Linked DNA regions of Candidatus Minimicrobia sp. QA0096. The main gene of each other region encodes a partner of the protein of the gene in region 2 in a complex. Links are inferred from orthologs where the notes say so. Each region holds a gene or a part of one and is shown on either strand. Other genes may lie near its edges. The genes, in order: rpsJ and nusB.

Region 1 (8,279 bases), 120 kb from region 2 along the record:
ACTAGACTTACCTTACGTGGTGCCTGATCAACACCTTTAGCGTAAGCACGGACAGTATAAGTTGTATCAGCCATGATTACTTCTTATCCTTTCCACCGTGTTTACGGAATTTACGAGTTGGACTAAACTCACCGAGCTTATGACCAACCATGTTTTCGGTAATCAGCACGGGTACGTGCACTCTACCGTTGTGAACAGCAATCGTTCGACCAACCATCTCTGGTGTAATAGTCGAAGCGCGCGCCCACGTTTTGATAACGGTTCGATCGTCAAGGCTAAGAGCAGCAATTTTCTTTGCTAGCTTTACATCGACGAATGGACCTTTCTTTAATGAACGACTCATCGTGATTTACCTCTTCCTCTTCGCGTCGTGACGCGTGCGTACGATTAATTTATTCGAGCCTTTACGGCGACGAGTTCGATAACCTAATGTCAATTGACCCCAAGGAGTACGTGGTGCTTTACCAGTACCGTGGCGACCACCGTCACCACCACCATGTGGGTGGTCTGCGGCGTTCATAACAACACCACGAACGGTTGGGCGAATACCCTTGCGACGTTTACGACCAGCTGAACCGATCTTAACATTTTGGTGCTGGACGTTACCGACTACACCGATAGCAGCGGTAGCTTCCAAACGAACTTTGCGAACTTCGCCAGATGGCAATTTGATAGTTGCGTAGTTGCCTTCTTTCGCCATCAACTGAGCTTTAGCACCAGCAGCGCGTACCATTTGTGCGCCCTTACCAGCAGTCAACTCAATAGCGTAAATCATCGTACCAACAGGAATAACTGACAATGGCAAGCGGTTTGAAGCCTCAATTGGAGCTTCTTCGCCAGTTCGGATAGTTTTACCCTTAACCATTGAGGTGTCAGCTAGGATATAGTGGTACAAATTGTACTGATCCTTAACTCGAGCAATACGAGCTGAGCGGTTTGGATCGTATTCGATTTCTTCAATCGTCAAGGTCAAGCCTGCTGGCAAATTGTGGTTCACCAAGCGGTAGTGACGACGAACGCCGCCTCCGCGATGACGAACAGTAATTCGACCTTGGTTGTTGCGACCGGCATTTTGCTTCTTAGCTTTAATCAGACTTTTAAGAGGTTTTCTTGTTGTAATGTCTGACAAATCCTGACTCGTCATGCCGCGACGAGCAGGAGTGGTTGGATTGTAAGCTTTCACTGGCATTACTTGGTCTCCTCCATCTGCTGCTCTACTGCGTCAAACACATCGAGCTTATCGCCTTCTTTCAGCGTCACGTAAGCCTTCTTCCAATCCTTGCGCGTTGTTGTGCCAGGATAACGATTCTTGCCTCGTGAGAAGCGTACAGCCTTGCCGTCTTGTACTAAGGTTTTAACCTTAACTACAGTAACGCCAAATTGCGCTTCTACAGCTGATTTGATTTCGTTCTTATTCAAGTTAAGTGGAACGCGTAGCACGTATACACCGTTGGCGCTCTGTGCGTAAGCCTTTTCACTAACGCGTGGGATAATAATCGTCTGTTTCATATTACGCTTCCTCCTTACCCAACCATGCAGTAATTACAGGTAGAGCTTTCGGTGTTATAACGATTGTATCCGCATTCAGAATGTGATAAACGCTTAGATAATTAGCGCGAACCACCAAAACGTTCTGAATATTGTTTGTAGCACGCATAAGTTCTGGCGTCTTCTCATCTACAACGATCAGAACACGGCGCTCGAACTTGTTGTCTGCTAGGAATGTTGCGACTTCCTTGGTTTTGCCAGTAGTCTTAACATCTTTAACGACAATTTTCTTAGCTTCGTTAGCTACGGTCAAAGCTTGGCGAACTGCCACTTTCTTAGCAGTCTTTGACAATTTTTTAGTGTAGTTTTCGTTGCCGCGTGGGCCAAATACTACACCACCGCCGCGCCAGATTGGGTTACGGCTTGAGCCGAAACGTGCTCGACCAGTTCCCTTTTGCTTCCATGGTTTTTTACCACCACCAGAAACTTCGCCGCGCTGCTTGGTTGTAGCGCTAGCTAGGCGTGCGTTTGCCAAGTAGCTGTCATATGCCAATTTCAACAATTCGTGATTTGGCACTTCCACAGCAAAAATGTCTTTAGGAAGTTTGGTTGAATCTGCCATTACTTGTTACCTCCTAAAATAATCAGCCCCTTTCGTGGTCCAGGAACAGCGCCCTTAACCCCGATTAGATTGGTCTCTGGATCAACATATGCCACTTCCAAGTTCTTGACAGTAACACGTTCGTGACCCATATGGCCAGCCATCGTCTTACCCTTGAAGACTTTTTGTGGATACATCGAGCCAATTGAACCTGGCTTACGAGTATTACCCTTACCACCGTGCGTCTTACGATGACGCTTAAAGTTGTGGCGTTTAATGGTTCCAGCGAAACCTTTACCTTTGCTGGTTCCGGTTGCATCGACAAAATCGCCGACTTCAAACGCGGAAACATTAATTTCACTGCCAACTTTCAGATCCTCTGGAATCTGGTCGACACGGAATTCCCGAATATGTTTCGGGGTCACTTGGGCTGGCTTAACGTGTCCAGCCACGGCCTTGCTCAGGTTCTTACCCTCTCCAAAAGCTACCTGCACCGCATTGTAACCGTCGGTTTCGACAGTCTTCACCTGAGTCACGGTGACAGGGCCGGCTTGGATCAGCGTTACCGGAATGGCTTTGCCGTCTTCAGCCAAGAGCTGGGTCATACCAAGTTTGGTACCGAGAAGTGTTTTCACTTTTCCTCACTCCCACTTAAATACTCCTGATGACGTGCGGTTTCTGGATTCTGGGAGAACGTTAAATGTAAACATTCGCTCATAACCAGACCTGCTCATTCATCAAGGAGAACAGTTGATATTACGCGTAATAGAAATTACTTCCTCACTATAGCACGTTATGTATATTATTGTCAATAAAAGACAGGCTCTAAATCATCACGCCAACCGGCGTAAACGAAGTCAAAATTGCCATGAAAATTATCGTGACATACCAAATTTTCCGGTTGAATTGGTATTTCTCAATCTTTAATACCAGCAGCAACGCAATAAATAGACCGACGGGAATAGCCTGAACGACCAAGCCGCCCATCTCAACTGGATTTTTTAGACGAAGCCACAGTGCACTTAATATCACAAAAACCACCAATTTCAAGAAAAATGAGCCGTCATTATCATAAATACGTTCGCGACCTTTGCGACTAAACAGCTCGCTAGACTTCGAGCGATTGCGAGCATAAGTACGAGTTTTTTGTTTTGTCATAAGCTGAATGGAATTATAGCACAAAAAATCCGCCCCATTCAAGAGGCGGAAATTTTATATATCGTTAAATTACATACGAATTTCAGCGTCAACGCCAGCTGGCAAATTCAAGTTCTGCAAGCTATCAATCGTCTTTGGTGTAGCGTTTGTAATGTCAATCAGACGCTTGTGGACGCGGCGCTCGTAAGATTCACCACCAGTTTTGTAAACGTGCGGACTCTTTACGACGGTGTAAGTGCTGCGGCGAGTTGGCAAAGGTACTGGACCAGCCACGTTAGCACCCGTGCGAATTGCGGTGTCGATAATTTGTTTTGCTGATTGGTCGATGACTTTGTGGTCATAAGCCTTCAGACGAATACGGATTTTAATTCCTGTATCTTGAGCCATAGCTCCTCCTTGTGTGCGATCTCGTAACCTCTAATTGTCCTATTTATAGTCAATCGAGTTCTCGAGATAAATTATTATTAACTATGCGATTATATCAGCAATTTTCCGCTTTATCAAGATGAGAAATCATTTCCGCAATAATTCCAGCGGATTTATTCAACGATTCTTTTTCTCGCTCGGTAAGTGGATAGCCTGCTAAAATCTTCACGCCGTCGCTACTGATTGTCGATGGCAATCCAAGTACAACATTATTCAAGCCATATTCACCTTCAGCCAAAGAGCAAACAGGATAAACAGTGTGCGTCGATTTTCGGAGCGCCGAAACAATCTTAGACACAACAAACCCAATTGCAAAATACGTTGATTTCTTTGTTTCAATCACCCGATACGCTCGGTCGCGAACCCTCTGCTCAATTCCGTCAATCATTTCCTCTGTAAAGCCAGGATATTCCTTAATCGGCACTTCACCAATTTGCGCCGTTTCAATTGTCGAAAATGATGAATCGCCATGCTCGCCCAGAATATAAGCATCAACCGCTTTACTGTCGACATTGAATGCGTCCGCCAAATACGACTTCAAACGCGAAGTATCAAGCGTCGTGCCCGTCCCAAACACGCGATTTTTCGGCAAACCAGATTCCTTAAGCGCCACGTAAGTCAGAACATCAACCGGATTACTGACAATCACCAAATACGGCTTCGCGCCATTCGCCATAATGTTTTTCACAATATCACGCATAATTTTCGCATTAACGTCAATCAACTCCAACCGAGTCTGACCAGGAAGTTGCGGCGCACCTGCAGTAATCACAACGATATCATCGTCATTGATATCAGAATAATTTCCCGTATGAACCACGACATTCCTGTCAATTCCCATCGCGTCATTAATGTCGGCTGCTTGACCCCAAGCCAAATCCTCACTGCGGTCAATCAACACAATCTCTTCGATGACACTACGCAATGCACACGCATAAGCCGCCGTCGCACCGACCATTCCACCGCCGCCAACAATTAGCAATTTCTGTTTATTCACCAAAATCTCCTTTTTCTGTTTTATATTAGATGTTTTTATTCTGCCATAAACATTACCGCTTTGTCAATTAACTTTACTTTACAGCAAAAAATATGTATAATATTGGCAATTTATTAACTTTTACATATTATCAACGGGAGGATATATGGAAAAAAGAATGTTTGCAGAAAAAGCGCCACGCGTCGATACTGCAAAAGTATATCGAGCACTTGCAATGCTAGCTTTATTACCATCGTGTGTATTGGCTGGATGCGCAGGCGAAAAAGGAGTTGATGCTGGAAGCTCAAGTTCAGCCCCATATGGCGACTCTGAAACTACTACATCTCAGCCAGAAAATAGCAATACCGGGAATCCGTCACAAAATAAAAAAGACGATTCTGCGGGAAAAATAGATATAGAAAAGAACTCAATGTACTATTCGGAGAACGGAACCCGCGAAGGATTTATAGCTAACTGTACAGCAAGAACCTACGACGGATTCCCTGAAAAGGCAAACTGTTCAATGTATATTTGCGATGGAAACGATGTGGTTTTCTTCACATTCGAAGATATCGACTTCACCGAACAAACTCATGGACGAAGAAAACCTGAGATCTCAGACCTAATGAACAAGACAAGAACATTAGCAATGGAGTATGAGTATTATATTCCAACCGAAATCGGAAAGAATATGACTGAATGCCGAGAGAAGAAAAGCAGCGTAGGGCAATTCACTAAGCCTGTATCTTCTTCACGCAGCGAAAATGAGCAATACCTCTGCCTTCCTCAATTTATGACAACAATAGACGGAGAGAAGGTTGCTTTGGAAATCACAAAGACTACATCTGTCAACGAGGAAGACAATAACAATAGCCCATATTATCCTCACTATACGCTTGGTACTTCTAAAGAATGTTTTGACACAAGGTTCACTCATTAGACATACATTATCGCAGTGGTATCAAAAAATCCCCCGAAAGTTCGGGGGATTTAATTAGGCTTGTGTTATCAAGATTATTTGTTAATCTTTGTAACAACACCAGCACCAACTGTACGGCCACCTTCGCGGATAGCAAAGTTCAAACCTTGCTCCATAGCGATTGGTGCAAGCAACTTAACCTTGAAGGTTACAGTGTCGCCTGGCATAACCATTTCTTTGTCAGCTGGCAATTCAACTTCACCAGTAACGTCAGTTGTGCGGAAGTAGAACTGTGGCTTGTAGCCCTTTGAGAATGGAGTGTGGCGACCGCCCTCTTCCTTCTTCAAGATGTAAACTTCAGCTTCAAACTCAGTATGTGGAGTAATTGTGCCTGGCTTTGCCAAAACTTGACCACGCTCAATGTCGCTGCGCTCAATACCGCGTAGCAAGACACCTGCGTTGTCACCTGCTTGACCTTGGTCAAGAGATTTCTTGAAGGCCTCAATACCAGTTACAACTGACTTCTGAGTTGGCTTCAAACCAACGATTTCAACTTCGTCGTTCAATTTAACAACACCCTGCTCGATACGACCAGTTGCTACTGTACCACGACCCTTAATTGAGAAGACGTCCTCAATTGGCATAATGAATGGTTTGTCCATGTCACGTGCTGGCTCTGGAATGTAGCTGTCCATTGCGTCAACCAATTCCATAATAGCGTCTTCGTATTTCTCTTCACCTTCAAGAGCCTTAAGAGCAGAACCCTTGATGATTGGAGCGTCTTTGTCGAAGCCGTTCTTTTCAAGAAGTTCGCGGACTTCTTCTTCGATCAGCTCAACCATTTCTTCGTCAGCCATGTCCATCTTGTTCAAGAAGACAACGATCTTTGGCACACCAACCTGCTTTGCAAGCAAAACGTGCTCACGAGTCTGAGGCATTGGGCCGTCAGTTGCAGCGATAACCAATACCGCACCGTCAACCTGAGCAGCACCGGTGATCATGTTCTTGACGTAGTCAGCGTGTCCTGGCATGTCAACGTGTGCATAGTGACGATTCTTTGATTCATACTCTTGGTGTGAAGACGCGATAGTAATACCACGTTGCTTCTCTTCTGGTGCGTTGTCGATCTGGTCGTACGCAACAGGTTTGTTAACTGCGCTTGGTAGGCGCTTTGCCAACACTGCAGTAATCGCAGCAGTCAGCGTAGTCTTACCGTGGTCAACGTGGCCCATTGTACCAACGTTAACGTGCGGTTTGCTTCGGTCAAATGCATCTGCCATTTGTAGAAGTTCTCCTTAATTTAATTATTATTTTTCACGCGGGTACAGTCCATAAAAAAGACCTCACGGCGTATGAGTTTAATTATAACGATTTTCCAATCAGTTGTAAATAGCTTATTTCTTACTATAATACTTCGCCAAGAACGAATCGCGAAACTCGTAAAAAGTTCCATCCTCCAAGCTGGCTCGAATATCATCAACCAACTTAACGATAAATCGCTCGTTGTGAATTGACAACAACGTTCCAGCCAACGACTCGCGGGCGTGCAAAAGATGACAGAGATAAGCCGCCGTGTAATTTTTGCAAGTATAGCAATCGCAATCGTCCATAATTGGCGCAAACATCTCACGGTATTTTCGACCACGCACATTGACCCGACCAAACGGCGTATACGCGGCGCCGTTCCTAGCTACTCGCGTTGGGCTCACACAGTCAAAGGTGTCAATTCCCTGCTCAATTGCCGCAAAAATATCATCAGGCTCGGAAATTCCCAGTAAATGACGTGGTTTATTTTCAGGCAGAATTTGATTGACCCACTGAATCGTTTGCGCCATAGTTTCCTTTTCCAGTGCGCCACCAATTCCATAGCCATCAAAATCCATTGCGCCCAAAAACTCGGCAGTCTGCTTTCGCAAATCCTCGTAATTCGCGCCTTGCAAAACTCCAAATAAAGCTTGATATGGCTTATCTGGACGAGCCGCCCTTAAGCGCTTAACTTCCGCCAAACTTCTTTCTGCCCAAGCATGCGTCCTGGCTAGCGCCTCAACTTGATATTCGTACGGATCAATCAAAGAGGTCAATTCATCAAACGCAAAAGTAATATCAGCGCCAATTCCAGCCTGAATTTGCATGGACAATTCTGGCGTGAATTTATGATAAGAGCCGTCCAGATGCGACTTAAACATCACACCGTTTTCGTCCACCCAAGCATGACGCGACGATTTTTTAGCAATCGCAATTTCTTCATCGACATCAGTGCTCATCGCCAAAACCTTCTTAAAACCTGAGCCCAGGCTTAGCACCTGAAAGCCGCCGCTATCCGTAAAAGTCGGACCATCCCAGTGCATAAATTTACCAAGATATCCAGCCTTTTCAATCAACTCATACCCCGGCTGCAGATATAAATGATAAGCATTCGCCAGCACCGCCTGCGCGCCAACATCCTTCACCATCTCCGGAATCATCGCCTTAACATTAGCCTTAGTTCCAACCACAATAAACGCCGGCGTTTTAATATCACCGTGTGGCGTGTGAATAATTCCCGTTCGCGCCAACGTGTCGTTAAATCGTGAAGTTATTTCAAAAGAAAAAGGTTTTTCCTGCATAATCTGTTTGATTATATCACGAAATGGTCGACGGATCGTTTCGTGACAAGCTAATCACATCGCTACATCGCACCAAGTAATATTTATTCTCTTCCGCGTTATTAA
Region 2 (8,069 bases):
TCGACCAATTTACTGCATTCTCTTGGAATATCTTCGCGATGGAATTAGTCGGTACCGCTGTATTTGTATTTGGCATCGCCGCAGTATTGCAGCGCAAAGAAATCAAAGCAGCTGGTCAAGCTTTTGGAATTGGCTTAGCATTGATGATTGGTCTTGTCGTATCTGGCTCAATCTCTTCGTACATTAAAAGTACTGCTATTGCAAAAATCCAAAAAGAGCAAAGTACTGCTCAAACTGAGAAAAACGGCCGCACTTACCCACGCGAAATCTACATCTCAGGCGCAACTTTGAACCCGGCAGTTTCTTTGGCTATTACAGAGAAAACCGACTCTCAACTACGTAGCAACGGAGTATTGCCAGCTGAAGGCGAAAAAAGCTATTCACGCTTTAGCCTGGAAGTAATTGCCGCTACCCTAATCGGCGCAGCATTAGGTGGCAACCTATTTCTACTCGTCAATTACCGAAACAAAGACGAAGAATAGATTATAACTTCACAATAAAATATCCCGCTTAATCGGCGGGGTATTTTTTATGTCAATCTTCTTGAGTCGGCCGATCAATCAGCTCCGGCTGCGCCTGGTTATCGCCACCAGAAATTCGCACAACATCCTTATCGATCTTCCCCAATTCCTTGTACGTATTGTTATAATGACCAACGGTCGTACTAAGACTCTTACCCATTTTCGTCATCAACTCGTCAAACTTTTTAATATGAACGCCCAATTGACCAACTCGAACTTGAATATCCTTAGCTTGCTCTTCAATCTGCAAACTACGAAGCCCCTGAAGAACAGTCTGTAGATACGCCAAAAAACTAGTCGGACTAACAATAATCACTCGCTTATCTCGGAACGCATATTCAATCAGATCGCGACTCGAACCGCCCTGACCGACATTATTAATCAGAAGATCGTAATACAAAGATTCGCTAGGAATAAACATAAAAGCAAAGTCCATGGTGTTTTCGCGCGGACGAATATATTTACTAGTTTCGTCGATTCGCCCCTTAAGGTCAGCCTTCACCTTATTTAGCCACATTTCACGCTCAGATTTTGTCTCGGCGTTAATCATGCGATTGTAATTCTCCAAAGAAAACTTACTGTCCACCGGCAATATTTGACCCTTGTCCAGAAAAATAACCGCATCGACAACTTCCCCATCCTTGAAACGATATTGCATTTGATATTGCTTGGCTGGCAAAGCATTATCCAACACACTTTCCAGATAAAACTCCCCAAAAACCCCGCGTTGCTTTGGGTTTTGCAGCACGTTTTGCAAGGTTTTCAGATCAGTTGCCACATCAACCACACGCTTATTAGTCTCATCCAATTTCGCCAATCGCTGCGTCACGTCAGCCACCAACTTCGCGCTTTCTGACAATTGTTTCTGTACGGAAGTCTGGACTTGCGCATTGCTTCGCTCCAACTTATCGCTAACGGATTCGTTCAGTTTTGCAATAGTCCGCCCCAATTCCACGACATCGGTTTTAATTAGCTCGACGGATGATTGATTTTTTAGCTCACTGATTTTTGATTGCAGGACAAATAAAGTCGCACCCAAACCAATAGTAATAACAATTAAGAGAATAATGATAATGATTTCCATACACTTAGTGTACAGTGATTATAGCGCCAAGACAACTCGTGCTAAGATTGCGAATAAAGTCATAAATAAAATTACTGCGCCGTTGCCACGAATTCTATTTAACCAGATTAACGACAAATATACCAAAACTGTCGCCAAAACTACCCATAGCAATGACAAAATCCAAGATCCGCCAGCCCATAATGTAGCACCCCACAATGACACAGTTGCCGCGATCACTACTAGCAGAGGTCGCTTGATGTCAAATACCGCCAACACTGGAACTAGCATAATTCCCGCCAAAACCAACGCGACGTAAGATGCGATGCTTGTGCTGTTTGCGCAAATAGAAATATGCTCAGCGTTCGCGCAAAATACGGGTGTAATCATAAATTTATCAAACGCAAGTGCCAGCAACCAAATAGCCACGCCGCTAGCAACTAAAATCGCCAAAATCCTCAAGAAAACTCGCCTTGAAAATGGATATGTGTAATCTGATATTTCTTCACGGAAAATAGCCGACAATAATTTCATACGTAAATTGTAACGTAAACTTGTCAATATTGCAAATGTATATACTTAAATATTATGTTTTTTCAGGAGATTCATCGGTTTATACCAAATAATCCCTACGCAGGCAATCAATAATCCGCCAATAACGTCAAGTGGCGTATGCACCAGAGCGATAACCCGACCAACACATATTAAGATTGTCATAACCAAACAAACAACAGCCAACCGCCAACTCTTTGCTCCGAAAAATACCGCCAAAGTAATTGCCATTGTAAATAGCGCGTGATCGGACGGAAAACCCGGATTATTAAGGAATGACGCACCAGCAGACACTCCCAGAATCTCGAACGGGCGCATCTGATCTGGTTGATAAATTGACCCGATAATTTTTGCCGCCACGTAAGCAGTCAAACCAGCCATCAACACCTGACTATAAACTTGATATTTCTCTTTATTTGGCACCAATTTTATCAGCGCGTACACACCAATTAGCACGACCGGCACCACTAGTCCGTCAGCAATTAGCTTCACGATCCATTGCAAATCCATACTACCAGTATATCGCGTCAATGCTAGTCAGTAAACGCTTGCGGAAATCATTTTTCTATAGTACAATTGTGTTTGCCGTTGGGATGTCGCCAAGCGGTAAGGCAGCGGGTTCTGGTCCCGCCATTCGGGGGTTCGAATCCCTCCATCCCAGCCAAGTTTGAAATTTAGCAGCCAATTATTTGGCTGTTTTTTTCGTCGATAAATTTGCACAGATCAACAAAGACCACATCACGAATACCAGAAAAATCGCAGCCACATTATTCACATTCTTTATCGTTGCACCAAATATCACTGCCGCGTGCCCATTCGCAAACGCCAAAAAACTAATTACCGTCATAATCCCCAAACTCAAAAAACCAGCCACTCTGCTCGTCAGAGTAATTCTTTTTGATATATTCATATCAATCAAAAACGGCAACGATATTAGCTCAACAACTACCAATATTATCACAATCGGAAGGCTTAAATATGGCATAATCCCTACAGAAGTAAGGACCGCAGAAAACTTCTCAAACGTAAATAATTGACATAATAATGGCACCATTATTAATAGTCCTGCAATCAATTTAACAATTTTATTCACTTTTCTAGACATAATTTCAGTATAGCTTGCGCGTCAAAAAAGCTCAAGCTTGTTGTATTTTTTACGAAAGCACTTGCACTTTTTATAAAAACGTCATAAAGTTAAATCAGCGAACGTTACAAAAATAAACACCATAAAACAGTATCTTTCGCTCTACGACAAATCCACCACAACTTAAAATACCCCGTCTCTATGGGGTATTTTTCTTTGTTAATATTCGAGACTGCTCGGCACGCCACTCTGCTATTTTTCCGTGATGACCACTTAACAATACGTCCGGCACACGTAAACCTTTAAACTCCTCAGGTCGTGTATATTGTGGAAATTCCAACGTTTCTCCATCTGAAAAACTCTCAATTTCCGCAGATTTTTCACCGCCCAAAACTCCAGGAATCAACCTAACAATAGAATCAATCATCATCATTGCCGCCAGCTCTCCGCCCGTCAGCACAAAATCGCCAATACTCCATTGCTCGTCGACCAACTCCAAAATTCGCTCATCGACACCCTCGTATCGCCCGCAAATGAATATCACACCCCTGTCATCATCTGCTTCCTGCTGAGCCTTGGCCTGCTTCCAGCGCTGCCCGCGCGGACTCATTAATACCACCTTCGCTGTTTCATCTTGAGATTTAGCAAATTCTACCGCTTTCCATAACGGCTCAATCATAAGAAGCATCCCGTCGCCGCCGCCATACGGCGTGTCATCTACCTGACGCCGCGGGGCCAAACCAAACTCCCGCAGATTCACCGTCGCAAGCTCCACAATACCGTCTTTTTGTGCCTTCCACATCATGGAGTTGTTAAAAACTCCCGTCATCATTTCCGGAAAAAGCGTAATTACTTGAAATTTTCTCATCTGTTACAGTGTAGCAAGTATTGACTTTTTTGTCCAGGTATGATATATATCAGCTTTTGTTCAACCGAACAGAAGTAGATCCTAGACAAGAAGGATGCATCATGCACAAGGACGCTGAATCATGGGAAATGACTCTCGCGGAATGCGGTCTGCTAGCTTACTCTATCGTGGAGGAAGCACCCGACGGGCATGTCTCTGTCACTATCACTGCCTCGGTCTCTATGGAGCCAAACGCCTCCAACGAGCAGTCGGAGGAAGCGGCACTGGAGATTTTGTCCGGATGCGAGATTAGCTCCGTTTGGTGGGCGGACGATGGCTATGGTCTAGCACTAAACTCTCTGTACGATGACTGTACCATCACCGTCTATGACGGCACCGAATGGTATGATCTCGACGAAGAGAGGGACGCGGAGTCTGTCCAGCTCGACCAGGAGTTCGGGGAGATCTTCTGGGAAGGTTATCCCGAAATTTATCTGTACAACTTCCTCGATGAAGCTGTTGGAGGCGAGCTTGCGAACGTCTTTCTTAAGCACGCCTCCCCTGGAGTCTGTCTACGCCGTGTCTACGATACTGAGAAGTGCAAAATGCACCTCCCTCAGAGGGTCGAAAATAGCTTCCACGAGCTGTGGAACAATGCGACCCCAGCGTGGAGTATTCGTTCCCGCAACTAGGGCCTAAAGCCCGCTGAGAATAGCTCGTTGAGACATTAAGTCTCAGCTTGAGCCTCTCGGCGGGCTATTTTCATGTCTTTTTACAGAAATTATTCCCCACCAAAAAACCGCCCCAGTAAGGACGGTTTTTTAGCACAAATAAGGCTCTCAATGGTTACCCATTGTCTCGCATAGAGCTGTTCTCGCATAATGTCTGTGCTTGAACTGGTTTTAATTATATATCAAGATCGTCGAGTTCTGCAAGCTCTTTTCTGGTGCTTTCTGCGTAAGATGATTCATTTTCCACAGTTTCATCTGTTGAGTTATCCACAGAAGCATTACCATTATAATCATTTTCTTCACGCTCACCAGAAAAACCATCATTGTTAACGATCTTCAAGTTATATCGAGCGTCATTCTTTGCACCCAAGGCTCGCAGAAGTGTACGCAAACTCTGTGCCGTACTACCACGCTTACCAATAACTCGACCCAAATCCGCCGGATTAACTGTCAATGTTAGTAAAACGCCCTTTTCATCAATTGTTCGGTCTACTACGACGTCTTCTGGATGTCCAACCAACGCCTTTACAGTATATTCTACAAACTGCTGATCTATTGTTGACATTCTGCCCCTCCTCCTGGAATTAAACTGTATTTTCATTATACACGAGCAGTTTACGCCGTGCAAACTTTAATTATTTCTCGCCAGATTCTTTATATTTAGCAATTGCAGCACGAGCAGCTTGCTGTTGGGCGACTTGCTTTGACGGACCAATACCTCGCCCCATCATATTATCGCCAACAAAAACCCCAAGGGTAAAGACCTTATCGTGATCTGGACCTTCTTCGCTCAGGACTTTATATACCGGCGTTTGATTGTCAACTCGCTGAGAAATCTCCTGCAAATACGACTTCGGATCACGCCAACTGCCCGACTCCAAAATTCCATCTAATTTAACTATGATATGCTTGTGAATAAAATCGCGAGCATCGTCAAAGCCACGCTCCAAATAAATAGCGCCAATTACTGCCTCAAACGCATTAGCTAAAATCTGTAAATGCGCTCGTTCCGAGCCATTTTTCTCACCCTTTGACATACGAATTAGCGGACCATAACCTAATTTATCGCCAGCGTCACCAATACTTTCCGTTCGTACCAAAGCTGCCCGCCAAGCAGTCAAAATTCCCTCTGGCTCAGAAAAATGCGTAAACAAATATTCCGTTACTGCCAATTCCAAAACCGCATCACCTAAGAATTCCAAGCGCTCATTGTGGTGATGGACGGATTTTCGATGCTCATTGACATAACTGCGGTGAGTCAAAGCCGTGATTAGCAAATCCAAATTCTCAAACTCAAAACCTAATTTTTCGCGCGCAAATTCTTGATATGGCGTAGTGTTCATTCCGTTCATTTATAAATTCTCCTGTCTAATTCGTTTCATCGCCAAAAGAATCAGCTTGCCAATATCTTCATATTCAACTTCATCCAGCGCCTCATGAAAACTAAACCATTTAAGACCATTCATCCACTCTTCCTTTTGGAGTTTCTCATTAGGATCCAATGCCTTAACTAGATAAACTTGCGTTGTCATCAATACCAATTTATCGATTCGACGATAACGAAAATTTACCTTGCCCAGCCAGCCGTGCAGTTCAATTTTCTTCAATCCAGTTTCCTCGCCGATTTCCCTACGAGCCGTCACCTGAGCCGTTTCACCTGGCTCAATATGACCTTTGGGAATTGTCCAGCGGTCGCGAGCGTCTTGATATAGCAAAAATTCCGCCTCGCCCTTTTTATTACGACGAAAAATCACGCCACCAGCGGTTGGCTCGCGTACAATTTCCTGAATCAATGGCTTCTTGCTGCCACTAAAATATTTTTTTATCTTATCAAAGTTGCTTGTTCTCACTGTCGGACTCCTCCACGAGAGTACGGAGTGCCGTGCCAAGCACGCCATTCACAAACTTACCCGAGTTATCCGAACCGAACGCTTTTGCTAATTCTACAGCTTCGTTAATCACCACTTTTGGCGGAACGGTATCTGCGCAATATAGCAATTCATATAAACCAATTCTAAGTACTGCCCGATCAATTCGCGGCAACTGACTGATAGGCCATTCTGGCGCCAATGGCTGCAATTTCTCATCCAATTGACTCTGCGTCGAAAGTACGCCGCTGATCAAATTATCAATAAATTCAATATCGTCAACTGATGATTTATATTCAGCCAAATTACGCTTTAAAATAGTCTTATAGTCAACATCGCTATCGCCAACCTCTTTGCGAAATTCATGTTCATAAAGTGTTTGCAGTGCGACAATTCGTCCCAAATGACGGTTTGATGCCATTATTAAGCGTCCTGTTCGTAATTATTATTTTGTTGTTTTACCAGTTTCACGCTTGGTTGTCTTCACTTTAACTGGTGAAGTTGCATTAACGCGACGTGCCAATTTTAATACCAAATGACTGCGACGAAGACCAGTTTTACGTGGGCTACTCTGTTTCTTAGGTTGTGCCATAATTTATTCTCCTCTTTTAGGTTGTCATAAAACTTACGTACCATTATACCTTTTTTATTGGACAATCTCAAGAGCTTGTCTACAAATTAGATAATAATATTGACTTTTTATGTCGTTTATGGTAATATAGCAAACATGAACACGGAACGATTTACATCACAAAACAACAATGAAGACGACAGACCTGTAATAGAAATACCAAAATCTGTAGTTAAAATCGGTGCAGTAGCATTAGCCACGCTAGGCGTAGCTGGAGTTGCAAACGCCCTAGGCTTATTCCATAGCCCTAAATCACCAGAAAAAGGACCAAGCCCTGCCCACCAAGTAGCTCAAGTTGTAGAGGATTATAGCAATGGAATCATCACGGAGCTACCGGAAGATACAGAAATTCACACCGTCACACTTGAAGAGGGAGAAAATCCGACTTCGGTGGCTGAAACAGCCATGGAAGAATACAACGAGGAAAATCCTGAAAATAAGATAGACCCTAATGAGGCAAGAAGCTCCATATATGAAACTGGCATTAGCATGAAAGAACTCTACAAAGATGAGACGGGCAATACAGAGATCCGACCAGGAACTACCGTCAACATCGCCATAGGTGACATAAACGGTGACGGAAAGCCAAGCATAGCCATAACAGGAATAGAAGCGAAGTAGACTGTTTCCTAGACTACAATATTCACCAGCTTACCTGAAACATAAACCATCTTTTTAGGTGGTTTATTGTTTATGAATTTCTGGACATTCTCATCAGCCAGAGCCGCTTCCTCAACACTCTGCCTATCTACATCACTCGGCAGTTCAAGTT

Evidence for each region.
Region 1: the proteins of nusB (region 2) and rpsJ are in contact, whole or in part, in a solved structure (PDB 3D3B), measured with the Escherichia coli proteins. The link is inferred for Candidatus Minimicrobia sp. QA0096 from one-to-one orthologs.

The regions. Positions count from the first base shown.
Region 1 is NZ_OZ017288.1:175,989-184,267, forward strand. Bases 1,976-4,896 are described here. They hold rpsJ (30S ribosomal protein S10), read right to left. Parts: upstream 3,635-4,896; coding sequence 3,317-3,634; downstream 1,976-3,316. Other genes in these bases: rplD (50S ribosomal protein L4), read right to left, coding at 1,976-2,110; rplC (50S ribosomal protein L3), read right to left, coding at 2,110-2,724; AACH20_RS00995 (hypothetical protein), read right to left, coding at 2,915-3,247; AACH20_RS01005 (L-lactate dehydrogenase), read right to left, coding at 3,729-4,670; AACH20_RS01010 (hypothetical protein), read left to right, coding at 4,816-4,896. Also shown: rplV (50S ribosomal protein L22), read right to left, coding at 1-74; rpsS (30S ribosomal protein S19), read right to left, coding at 77-343; rplB (50S ribosomal protein L2), read right to left, coding at 350-1,189; AACH20_RS00980 (50S ribosomal protein L23), read right to left, coding at 1,189-1,509; more of rplD, read right to left, coding at 1,511-1,975; more of AACH20_RS01010, read left to right, coding at 4,897-5,589; tuf (elongation factor Tu), read right to left, coding at 5,664-6,848; tRNA guanosine(34) transglycosylase Tgt, read right to left, coding at 6,963-8,174; AACH20_RS01025 (hypothetical protein), read right to left, coding at 8,191-8,279. UniProt on the Escherichia coli protein: Involved in the binding of tRNA to the ribosomes. Part of the processive rRNA transcription and antitermination complex (rrnTAC). The complex forms an RNA-chaperone ring around the RNA exit tunnel of RNA polymerase (RNAP).
Region 2 is NZ_OZ017288.1:296,275-304,343, forward strand. Bases 5,359-8,069 are described here. They hold nusB (transcription antitermination factor NusB), read right to left. Parts: upstream 7,088-8,069; coding sequence 6,629-7,087; downstream 5,359-6,628. Other genes in these bases: AACH20_RS01625 (KH domain-containing protein), read right to left, coding at 5,359-5,363; rnc (ribonuclease III), read right to left, coding at 5,434-6,150; AACH20_RS01635 (NUDIX hydrolase), read right to left, coding at 6,151-6,648; AACH20_RS01645 (hypothetical protein), read right to left, coding at 7,112-7,258; AACH20_RS01650 (hypothetical protein), read left to right, coding at 7,394-7,918. In the rest of the region: AACH20_RS01585 (MIP/aquaporin family protein), read left to right, coding at 1-482; AACH20_RS01590 (DNA recombination protein RmuC), read right to left, coding at 535-1,605; AACH20_RS01595 (hypothetical protein), read right to left, coding at 1,624-2,118; AACH20_RS01600 (phosphatase PAP2 family protein), read right to left, coding at 2,164-2,646; AACH20_RS01610 (hypothetical protein), read right to left, coding at 2,822-3,241; tRNA (guanosine(37)-N1)-methyltransferase TrmD, read right to left, coding at 3,420-4,088; AACH20_RS01620 (hypothetical protein), read left to right, coding at 4,190-4,759; more of AACH20_RS01625, read right to left, coding at 4,974-5,358. UniProt on the Escherichia coli protein: Part of the processive rRNA transcription and antitermination complex (rrnTAC). The complex forms an RNA-chaperone ring around the RNA exit tunnel of RNA polymerase (RNAP).